DNA from 2 places in the Enterococcus sp. AMC1157 genome. Region 1 is predicted to be linked to the other one. Evidence: a T-box and tRNA genes for the amino acid it is inferred to sense, from the RefSeq annotation. Region 1 holds a T-box; the other holds one or more tRNA genes.
What was found. The T-box of region 1 lies ahead of serS (serine--tRNA ligase). A T-box ahead of a tRNA ligase gene usually reads a tRNA of that ligase, here a tRNA-Ser.
Positions count from the first base shown of each region.

Region 2: it encodes a tRNA-Ser, which carries the amino acid that the T-box ahead of serS (serine--tRNA ligase) is inferred to sense. The anticodon was not compared.

Region 1 is NZ_CM177099.1:1,786,861-1,791,296, forward strand. It holds gene croR (response regulator transcription factor CroR) at 511-1,200, shown strand; gene AC4BBX_RS08545 (sensor histidine kinase) at 1,190-2,359, shown strand; T-box leader at 2,395-2,596, shown strand; gene serS (serine--tRNA ligase) at 2,658-3,932, shown strand; gene AC4BBX_RS08555 (polysaccharide deacetylase family protein) at 4,046-4,436, shown strand, end outside.
Region 2 is NZ_CM177099.1:963,777-968,212, forward strand. It holds gene AC4BBX_RS04670 (NCS2 family permease) at 1-253, opposite strand, end outside; gene AC4BBX_RS04675 (Cof-type HAD-IIB family hydrolase) at 617-1,420, shown strand; tRNA gene AC4BBX_RS04680 (tRNA-Ser) at 1,495-1,581, opposite strand; gene AC4BBX_RS04685 (AAA family ATPase) at 1,616-2,422, opposite strand; gene AC4BBX_RS04690 (TetR/AcrR family transcriptional regulator) at 2,479-3,045, opposite strand; gene AC4BBX_RS04695 (threonine/serine exporter family protein) at 3,367-4,128, shown strand; gene AC4BBX_RS04700 (threonine/serine exporter family protein) at 4,125-4,436, shown strand, end outside.

The DNA.
Region 1 (4,436 bases):
ATCTTAACAAATGAATTGTTATTCGTCAAGGACTTTTTTAAGAAATTTTCTTGTATTATCAAGGTTATTACTCGATTCGTTTTTGACGACTTTGTTATAATATCATCTGTTTTACTAAGCGTCAATCTTTTTTTCATAAAAAAGAAAAACTTCTCTTAGTCAATTAAGACAAGTAATAATATACCAAGTTTTCAGCCTTTCGTCAACAGAAAAAACCTTGATACATCAACGTTTCTACTTACATCCCTTTCATTAAAATTATACTGAATTTTAGCTATTTTTTTCTGTGAAACAAGAAGATTTATTCTGTTTTCATGAAAATCGTTCGTTTTTCCTTCTTGATGCTTTTCTATTTCCTTATATTCTCTAAAGATTGGGTAGAAATTTATCTATTTTGATGGATTTTTGATAAAATACAGCTAGAGAATGCTGTCTATATAGTAGATAGTTTTAACTAAATAGAATAAATACTACAAAAAAGCTATTTAAATAGAAACTAGGAGGATTTTTATGAAGATATTAGTTGCAGATGATGATAAAGAAATTGTAGAGCTGATCAGTATTTACTTACACAATGAGGGCTATGAACCAGTTAAAGCTTATGATGGTAAAGAAGCTTTGTCTAAAGTGCGGACAACTTCTGATATTGAATTACTTATCTTAGATATCATGATGCCTGAATTAGATGGGATGCAAGTAGTTAAGACGTTAAGAAAAGAATCGCAAATCCCTATCATTATGTTAACAGCCAAAACAACAGATATGGATAAAATTAAAGGTCTTGTCGCTGGTGCAGATGACTATGTAACGAAACCTTTTAACCCTTTGGAAGTGATGGCTCGTGTGAAGTCACTGTTACGTCGGACAAAAATGCAAGTGGCTTCTAGTCAACCAGATGTCTTAGAAGTTAGTTCCTTAGTCATTAATCGTGACTCTCATGAAGTGAAGACGATTGATGATAAAGAAATTCAATTAACCGCCTTAGAATTTGGGATTTTATACTTGTTAGCTTCCCATCCTAATCGAGTGTTTAGTGCGGATGAAATTTTTGAACGTGTCTGGAAACAAGAAAGTGTCGTTTCAGCTAAAACCGTGATGGTTCATGTTAGTCACTTACGAGATAAAATTGAAGAAGCAACTGGTGGAGAAAAAATTATTCAAACCGTATGGGGAGTTGGATACAAAATAGATGCAAAATAACCATAATAATATAGAAAGAAAAAAACGAATTACACTGACATCGAAAGAAATTAGTGAACTTTTTGCTGAAGCGATTATTACAATTATTCTATTAATTATAGTAAATATTGCTATGCTAGTAGCTATTTCTGCCATTGTTCACAGCACTCCTGCTTTAAATGAAGCGATATTTGTTTCAAGACAAAGCTTTGTTGAAAACTTAAATTCCGATATCTTTTGGAGTGGGAGAAATATCTTGGTGCCAATTATGCTGATATTGGATGTGGCATTTCTATACTGGCGTTTGATTCGTCGGTATCGTCAAATGCAATTGCGCCACATTATTAGTGAATTGCATTACATCGCAGAAGGAAACTACGATCATCGCATTCCTTTTGAACTAAGAGGCGATTTGAATCGAGTTGTCAGTAGCATTAATGGCTTAGTCGATAGTACAGTAGCGGCGATTGAGGAAGAACGACGTATCGAAAAATCTAAAGATGAGTTAATTACCAATGTCAGTCATGATATTCGCACTCCTTTAACATCAATTATTGGCTATTTAGGCTTAATAGAAGATCGGCAATATCATTCAGAAGAGGATTTACTAAAGTATACACATACCGCTTATGTCAAAGCCAAACAAATGAAGTCTTTAGTCGATGATTTATTTGAGTATACAAAAGTGAGACAACCTAGTGTACCAGTCAATTTGATGACTTTCGACATGATGCAATTAATCGAACAATTAGCTGCTGATTTTGAATTGGAAGCTTCTAAGAAAAATATCGAAGTATTCACGTTATCTAGACCTGCTCAAATTATGATGGATGGTGATACGGAAAAATTAGTCCGTGTCTTTAATAATCTATTAACAAATGCTTTGAAGTACGGCAAAGGTGCAACAAAGATTGTCATTGAAGCGGAAAAAGTCGGAACAGAAGTCGTTGTTATCGTCAAAAATAATGGGAAAATGATTCCCAAAAAAGCCCTTGACTCTTTATTTGACCGCTTTTACCGTGTGGAAGAATCTCGTTCACAAGAAACAGGTGGAACAGGACTAGGCTTAGCGATTGCTCAAAGCATTGTCGCTCTACATGGTGGGTATATTTATGCTAAGTCTACTCAGGAATGGACCTCTTTTATTATTCATTTGCCGTTAAACCGCAACAGAGGTTGACGAATGGCAAAAATTCGGCTATGCTAATACCAATTAAATGATCTATGAGCAAAGAACCTAGTACAAAGTAAGTCATTTTTAGAGAGCTGATGGTAGGTGAAAATCAGCAATGACTCATTTGGAATCCAGTTCTTATGATGCGTCTTTTGAAAGAAAGAACCTTCCCTCAGGTTACGAGGTCAAGTGCGACATTAGTCGAACTTGGGTGGCACCGCGAACAACTATTTCGTCCCAAGCTTTTTAGCTAGGGATGGAATAGTTTTTTTTATTATTCAACTATTATTTAGGAGGAAAAAGTATGTTAGACATTAAAATGATTCGTCAAAATGCAAAAGTCGTTCAAGAAAAATTGAAAACCCGTGGCGTTTCTGAAGTAGTAATTACTGAATTTGTACAATTAGATGAAAATCGTCGTCAATTATTAGTTCAAGTGGAGGATTTGAAAAAATATCGAAATGATGTTTCTGCAGAAATCGCACAATTAAAACGAAACAAAGAAGATGCAGCTGATAAAATTGCTGAAATGAAAGAAGTGGGCGGAAAAATCAAGGCTTTAGATACAGAAGTCGCTGAAATTGATGAACAATTACAAGTCATCGCCACTACTTTTCCAAATATTCCTCACGATAGTGTTCCAGTTGGCGGGGATGAAGAAGAAAATGTGGAAGTTCGTCGTTGGAGTGAACCGAAAACCTTTGATTTTGAACCAAAACCTCATTGGGAAGTTGCTGAAGACTTAGGAATTCTAGATTTTGAACGTGGTGCCAAAGTTTCAGGTAGTCGTTTTGTTTACTATACAGGATTGGGTGCTCGTTTAGAACGTGCCTTGTATAACTTTATGTTGGATCAACATATCTATGAACATGGATATACTGAAATGATTACTCCTTATGCTGTTAACAGTCAAGCGATGTTTGGTACTGGTCAATTTCCAAAATTCAAAGAAGATGTTTTCCAATTAGCGGATACAGATTTAACTTTAATCCCGACTGCTGAGGTTCCTTTAACAAATTACTACAGCCAAGAAATTTTAAATCAAGAAGACTTGCCGGTATACTTCACTGCCCTAAGCCCTGCCTTCCGTTCTGAAGCAGGTAGTGCCGGTCGTGACACTCGTGGATTGATTCGTTTGCACCAATTTAACAAAGTTGAGATGGTAAAATTCAGTGATGCAGATCATTCTTATGAAGAATTAGAAAAAATGACAAACGATGCAGAAGCGATTTTACAAAAATTAGATTTACCTTATCGTGTATTAGCATTATGTACTGGCGATATGGGCTTCTCAGCTGCCAAAACTTATGATTTAGAAGTCTGGATTCCAGCCCAAGATACTTACCGCGAAATCAGCTCATGTTCAAACTGTGAAGATTTCCAAGCCCGTCGCGCGATGATTCGTTACCGTGATGAAAACAATAAAATACAATACGCTCATACCTTAAATGGTTCAGGTTTAGCAGTAGGACGCACAGTTGCTGCCGTTTTAGAAAACTACCAAAATGCGGATGGTAGCGTAACAATCCCAGAAGTATTAGTACCTTACATGGGTGGCTTAACCAAAATTGAAAAATAATCAATGAACAGAGGCTCAAGTAGTCTCTGTTTTTTTAAATGGTTTTCCATTGCAAGAATATTACAGTCATGTTACAGTGTTAGTAATTATTGCATAAAAGAAGGGTTTTACTTATGACTGTTTATACATCACGCAGTGAGCTACATCGCAAGAAAAAATCAAGTAAAAAATGGATTTGGCCACTCGTAATACTACTAATAATGCTATTACTTGCCGGCGGTTTCTTTATTTACCAACGAATCCAAGATTATCAACTTCAACAAAAAATTAATGCACAATTAAGCGACTTGATTACCGAAATTCAACAAGAACAAACCGAAAATGATTTAGTCAGTGAAGAAATAGAAGTTGTCCGAAAAAGAAACCATTCTCTTTTCTATCTGCCAACCGAACAACCTCTACCTTTTAACCCAGAGCATCAGCTGAATGAACTAATGCTCGCTGAGAGAAAGAAGGTTGATCAACCCAGACAAACGTTAACAGTAGGTTCCGTAGTACAAGAAA
Region 2 (4,436 bases), 820 kb from region 1:
TGAAGAAAGCATTTAGTCCCATCCCCGGTGCTTGTGCGTAAGGTACATTGGCGAATAACCCCATAATTAATGTTCCAATAACTGATGCAATGATTGTTGCTAAGAATACTGCTTGAAACGGCATTCCTGATTCTGAAAGAATAGCTGGGTTAACGAATAAAATATAACTCATTGCAAAAAAAGTAGTCACACCAGCGACAATTTCAGTTGAAACGTTTGTTTTGTTTTCCTTTAATTTGAAAAACTTTTCCATGATTATTATTCACTCCTAGATTTGATTGGTTCAATCGAAAGGAAAATTTAAAATAAATGCAATCTTTGTCTTTCACTTGAACAATTACAAATTATAGATTTCCACTATCGTTTTTACAACATAATATTAACGAAAAAATAATTATTTCTTTTTAATGTTCGTGTTTAACCTTTTCTCCACTGTAAAAACCCGTCAAATAAGGAAACTGAATGTTCGGAGAATTTGGTCAACTACCAGAAATATGTTACACTTAACGTGAATTTACGAAAACCATCAACTTTTTTTCATTCGGATTTACAGAAAAATTGAAGATTTTCGTAAAAAGAACAATCATCAATTATACAAAAAACAAGGAGTTTGAATATGACACAAAAATTAATTGCTATCGACTTAGATGGTACGACCTTAAACAATCAGTCATTAATTAGTTTGAAAACTGCAGAAGTATTGGAAAAAGCCAGACAGGCAGGACACTACGTCAGCATCGCAACCGGTCGCCCTTATCGAATGAGTAAACAATTTTACGATCAGTTAAAATTAGATACACCCATGGTTAATTTTAACGGTGCCCTTGTTCATAAACCTTATCACCAATGGGCATTTGAACGTGAACTGTCTATCTCAAGAGACATTGCATTTGAAATTTTGGCTCAAAAAGAACGCTTGAATTTAGATTTTGTTGCAGCAGAAAACAGAGAAACATTTTATATCAATGATTTAAAAGACTTTGAAGGCAACTTCTTTGCGACTGATGTTGCGACAGAAGCGAACCTGTTTTCTAATCTGAAAACAAATCCAACTTCCCTATTAATCAAAACTCAACACGAATTTTCTGCAAATGTTTCAGAAGCACTAAGCAGTCAATTCGCAGATCAAATTGATGTAAGAACTTGGGGCGGACCAAATGCCATTTTGGAAATCGTACCTAAAGGCGTACAAAAAGCAATGTCATTATCCGTTGTTGCTGATTCATTAAACATCAAACAAAAGGATATCCTAGCATTTGGTGATGAACACAACGACCTAGAAATGCTTGATTACGCAGGCTGGGGAGTTGCCATGTCAAATGGCGCAGACCAAGTCAAAAGCATTGCCAACGATGTAACCAATAAAACCAACGATGAAGATGGTTTAGCTGATTATTTAGAGCAATATTTGGCTTTGTAAGAGTCAAAAAAGCCGCGCACTCCCATAATATTGGGGTGTACGGCTTTTTGAATGTCTAAAAATCTAGTTATCTAAGGAGACTACGGGACTTGAACCCGTGCACCGCTTGAGGCGGCTCGCCAGATTTCGAGTCTGGTGCATTACCACTCTGCCAACTCTCCGCACTTGCTATTCTCTTCCTTTTTATCTAAAAAATCAAGGAGTCATTCGTTTTTGGAAAAAATTCCAGTACAATTGAACAATTGGTAAATTTTTCCATTGATCCATGACTAAGGAATCTTTACTCAAGTTATAAATTGTTCCTTCTAAACCACCTAGTAGTAAGGGTGAATGACTGGCAATAATAAACTGGGCTTCTAAAAAACGTGATGCATGAATAATCATATCAATTAATTCTAGCTGCTTTTCAGAAGATAAAGAAGCTTCCGGTTCGTCCAATAGATAAACACCTTGGGGTTGCAGATAGTCTTCAAACACTTGCAAGGCAGTCTCTCCATTCGAATATTTTTCTTGAGAAAACTGACGATTATCGATTTGCTTTTTCATTTGGTAGGATTTCTTATGTTCTTCAATTTGTTCTTTTGTCATCCCTAATTGTCTACGTTCGTAGAGATAACCTTCCTTTTGAATAGCTTCTTGTTGGATTTTCTTAACTTCATAAAGAATGTCTTCACTTTTAATGTAGCGGCTATTATCCGGTAAAGTGCGTAATCGGCCGTTATCATCTTCTGCCATTAAAACGGAGCTTTCATTTATATACTGTTGGAAATAGTCGTTGGCGACCGAGCTATAAGGTTTCACGATTTCTGCTCCAGGTAAATTTAAATGATTGGCTAGTAAGTTTAAAAGAGTTGATTTACCGGAACCATTTTCTCCATACAAAAAAGTAATTTGATCAAAAACTATGATTTCTGAAGCAAAAGTCTTCATCGTATTGTAAGGATAGATATTAGGTCCTTTGATTAATTGATCTGAAAATTTGAATCCTCGAATGTAGCGCATTTTTCTCACCTTTCAAAAATAATCCAGAAAGCCACCACAGCTTTCTAGACTATTGTCTACATCATTTTTTCAACACTTTCAACCGAGAGAATAAATTCAATCGTTTGATTAATAATACCCACAATTTGTTGGCGACTTGGTTCAATAATTTTCGATGACATTAATACGGCCACACCAGTAATTGAGATCCAAATTCCTTTGTGTAACGCTTTCAAGTATTCTTCCGTCAAATCACTGTATTCAGGGAGTTCTTTAATCGTTTCTGAAAAATGTGTAAAGGAGAATTGATACATCAACTTCCCACCACCATACTCATCAACATATAAAGCCATAAAAAGCTTTGGATTTTTTTGAGAGAAATCAATGTAGTTAATACATAGATCAACTAGTTTATTTCCCGTATGTTCAATTGAAAACACACGTTTCTCTAAGTCTTTGTAGACAGTTTCAACCAAAGTATTTTTTAAATCTTGCATATTTTCAAATTCAAGATAAATTGGCTGGGTTGATACGCCCATCTTTTTGGCAACATTTCTAGCGGTAAAATTACTAAAGCCATCTTTACTAATGACTTCATAAGCTGCTTTCAAGATATGTTCTCTAGTATACACTTTATGTCTCATAATTTACCCCCTTAATATTTTTTTAACTCCTAATGTTATTTTAACTGAGTTTCGTCAATTTTAAAAGGGTTTTCTTTGAAAAATCTAATAATGTTTATTTTTCAAAAAAAAGAGTATTTATCAACCCTATTTTCTCAAAAAATAAAAATTCACGCTTTATTTTCAATTTTTTTACGAAAATACCCAAATGAAATTCATAAAACATTTCGTTATCTTATCGATTTTAAGAATACTCTACTTGTAGCTTTCACTGCAAACAGATAAAATAAAATCATCTTTACAGAAAAACAATGAAAATTCATAACTAAAAGGAGCGTTAGCATGAATGCATCAAGAGAGCTAGTTTTAGAAACTTGCTTACTGGCAGGCAAAATTATGATGGAAAGTGGTTCTGAGGTTTACCGCGTGGAAGATACGATGAATCGGATTGCGTTTAATGCCAATGAACCCAATAGTATTAGCTATGTGACTGCCACTGGAATTTTTATGGGCTTACGCAGTAGTCATTCTGCACAGTTGGAAAATGTCAGCGAACGTTCGATTAATTTAGAAAAGGTGGTCGCAGTCAATCAACTTTCTCGCCACTTTGCAGAAAAAAGAATTGATCTTGAGACTCTTTATCAGTCTCTGAAACAAATTGATCGAGAAGTTCCAACTTTTCCAACTGGATTACAAATTTTCTGTGCTGGGGTCCTCAGTTGTTTATTGATGTATATCTTGGGCGGGGCATGGGCTGATTTTCTAGCGACCTTTGTGATAGGTAGCCTTGGTTATACAATTAAATTTTATTTAGGAAAAATGATTGACCTTCGTTATTTTGATAATTTTTTAGCATCATTTTTTATTGGCTCGGCTGCTTTGTTTGCGGTTCACTTTCACTTAGCTGGCAACGTCGATAATATTATTATCGGTGCGGTGATGGCTTTGGTTCCTGGGGTGGCGATTACCACTTCTTTTCGGGATATTCTGGCGGGGCATTTAATTAGCGGCATCGCTAGAGGAACAGAAGCCTTGATTGTCGCTGCAGCTATCGGTGTGGGTATCGCTTCTGCATTAAGCTTTTTTGGAGGAAGTCTCTTATGAATTTCATCGTCCATTTTTCTTTTAGTTTTTTAAGTACCGTAGCTTTCGGAGTATTAACCAATATCCCTCGCCGTGCTTTATTAGCTAGCGGGCTAACAGGCGGTCTTGGTTGGCTAACGTATATTCTTTTAGAGACTCATGGTTACGGATTAGCCTTAGCGAATTTTGGTGCAACATTTATCATTGGTTGTATCAGTATTTTCTTTTCTCGTAGAAAAAAAATTCCGATGATTATTTTTAATGTTCCTAGTTTGGTGCCCTTGGTTCCAGGAGGTCCCTCTTACAAAGCCGTCCGAGAATTAGTTTTA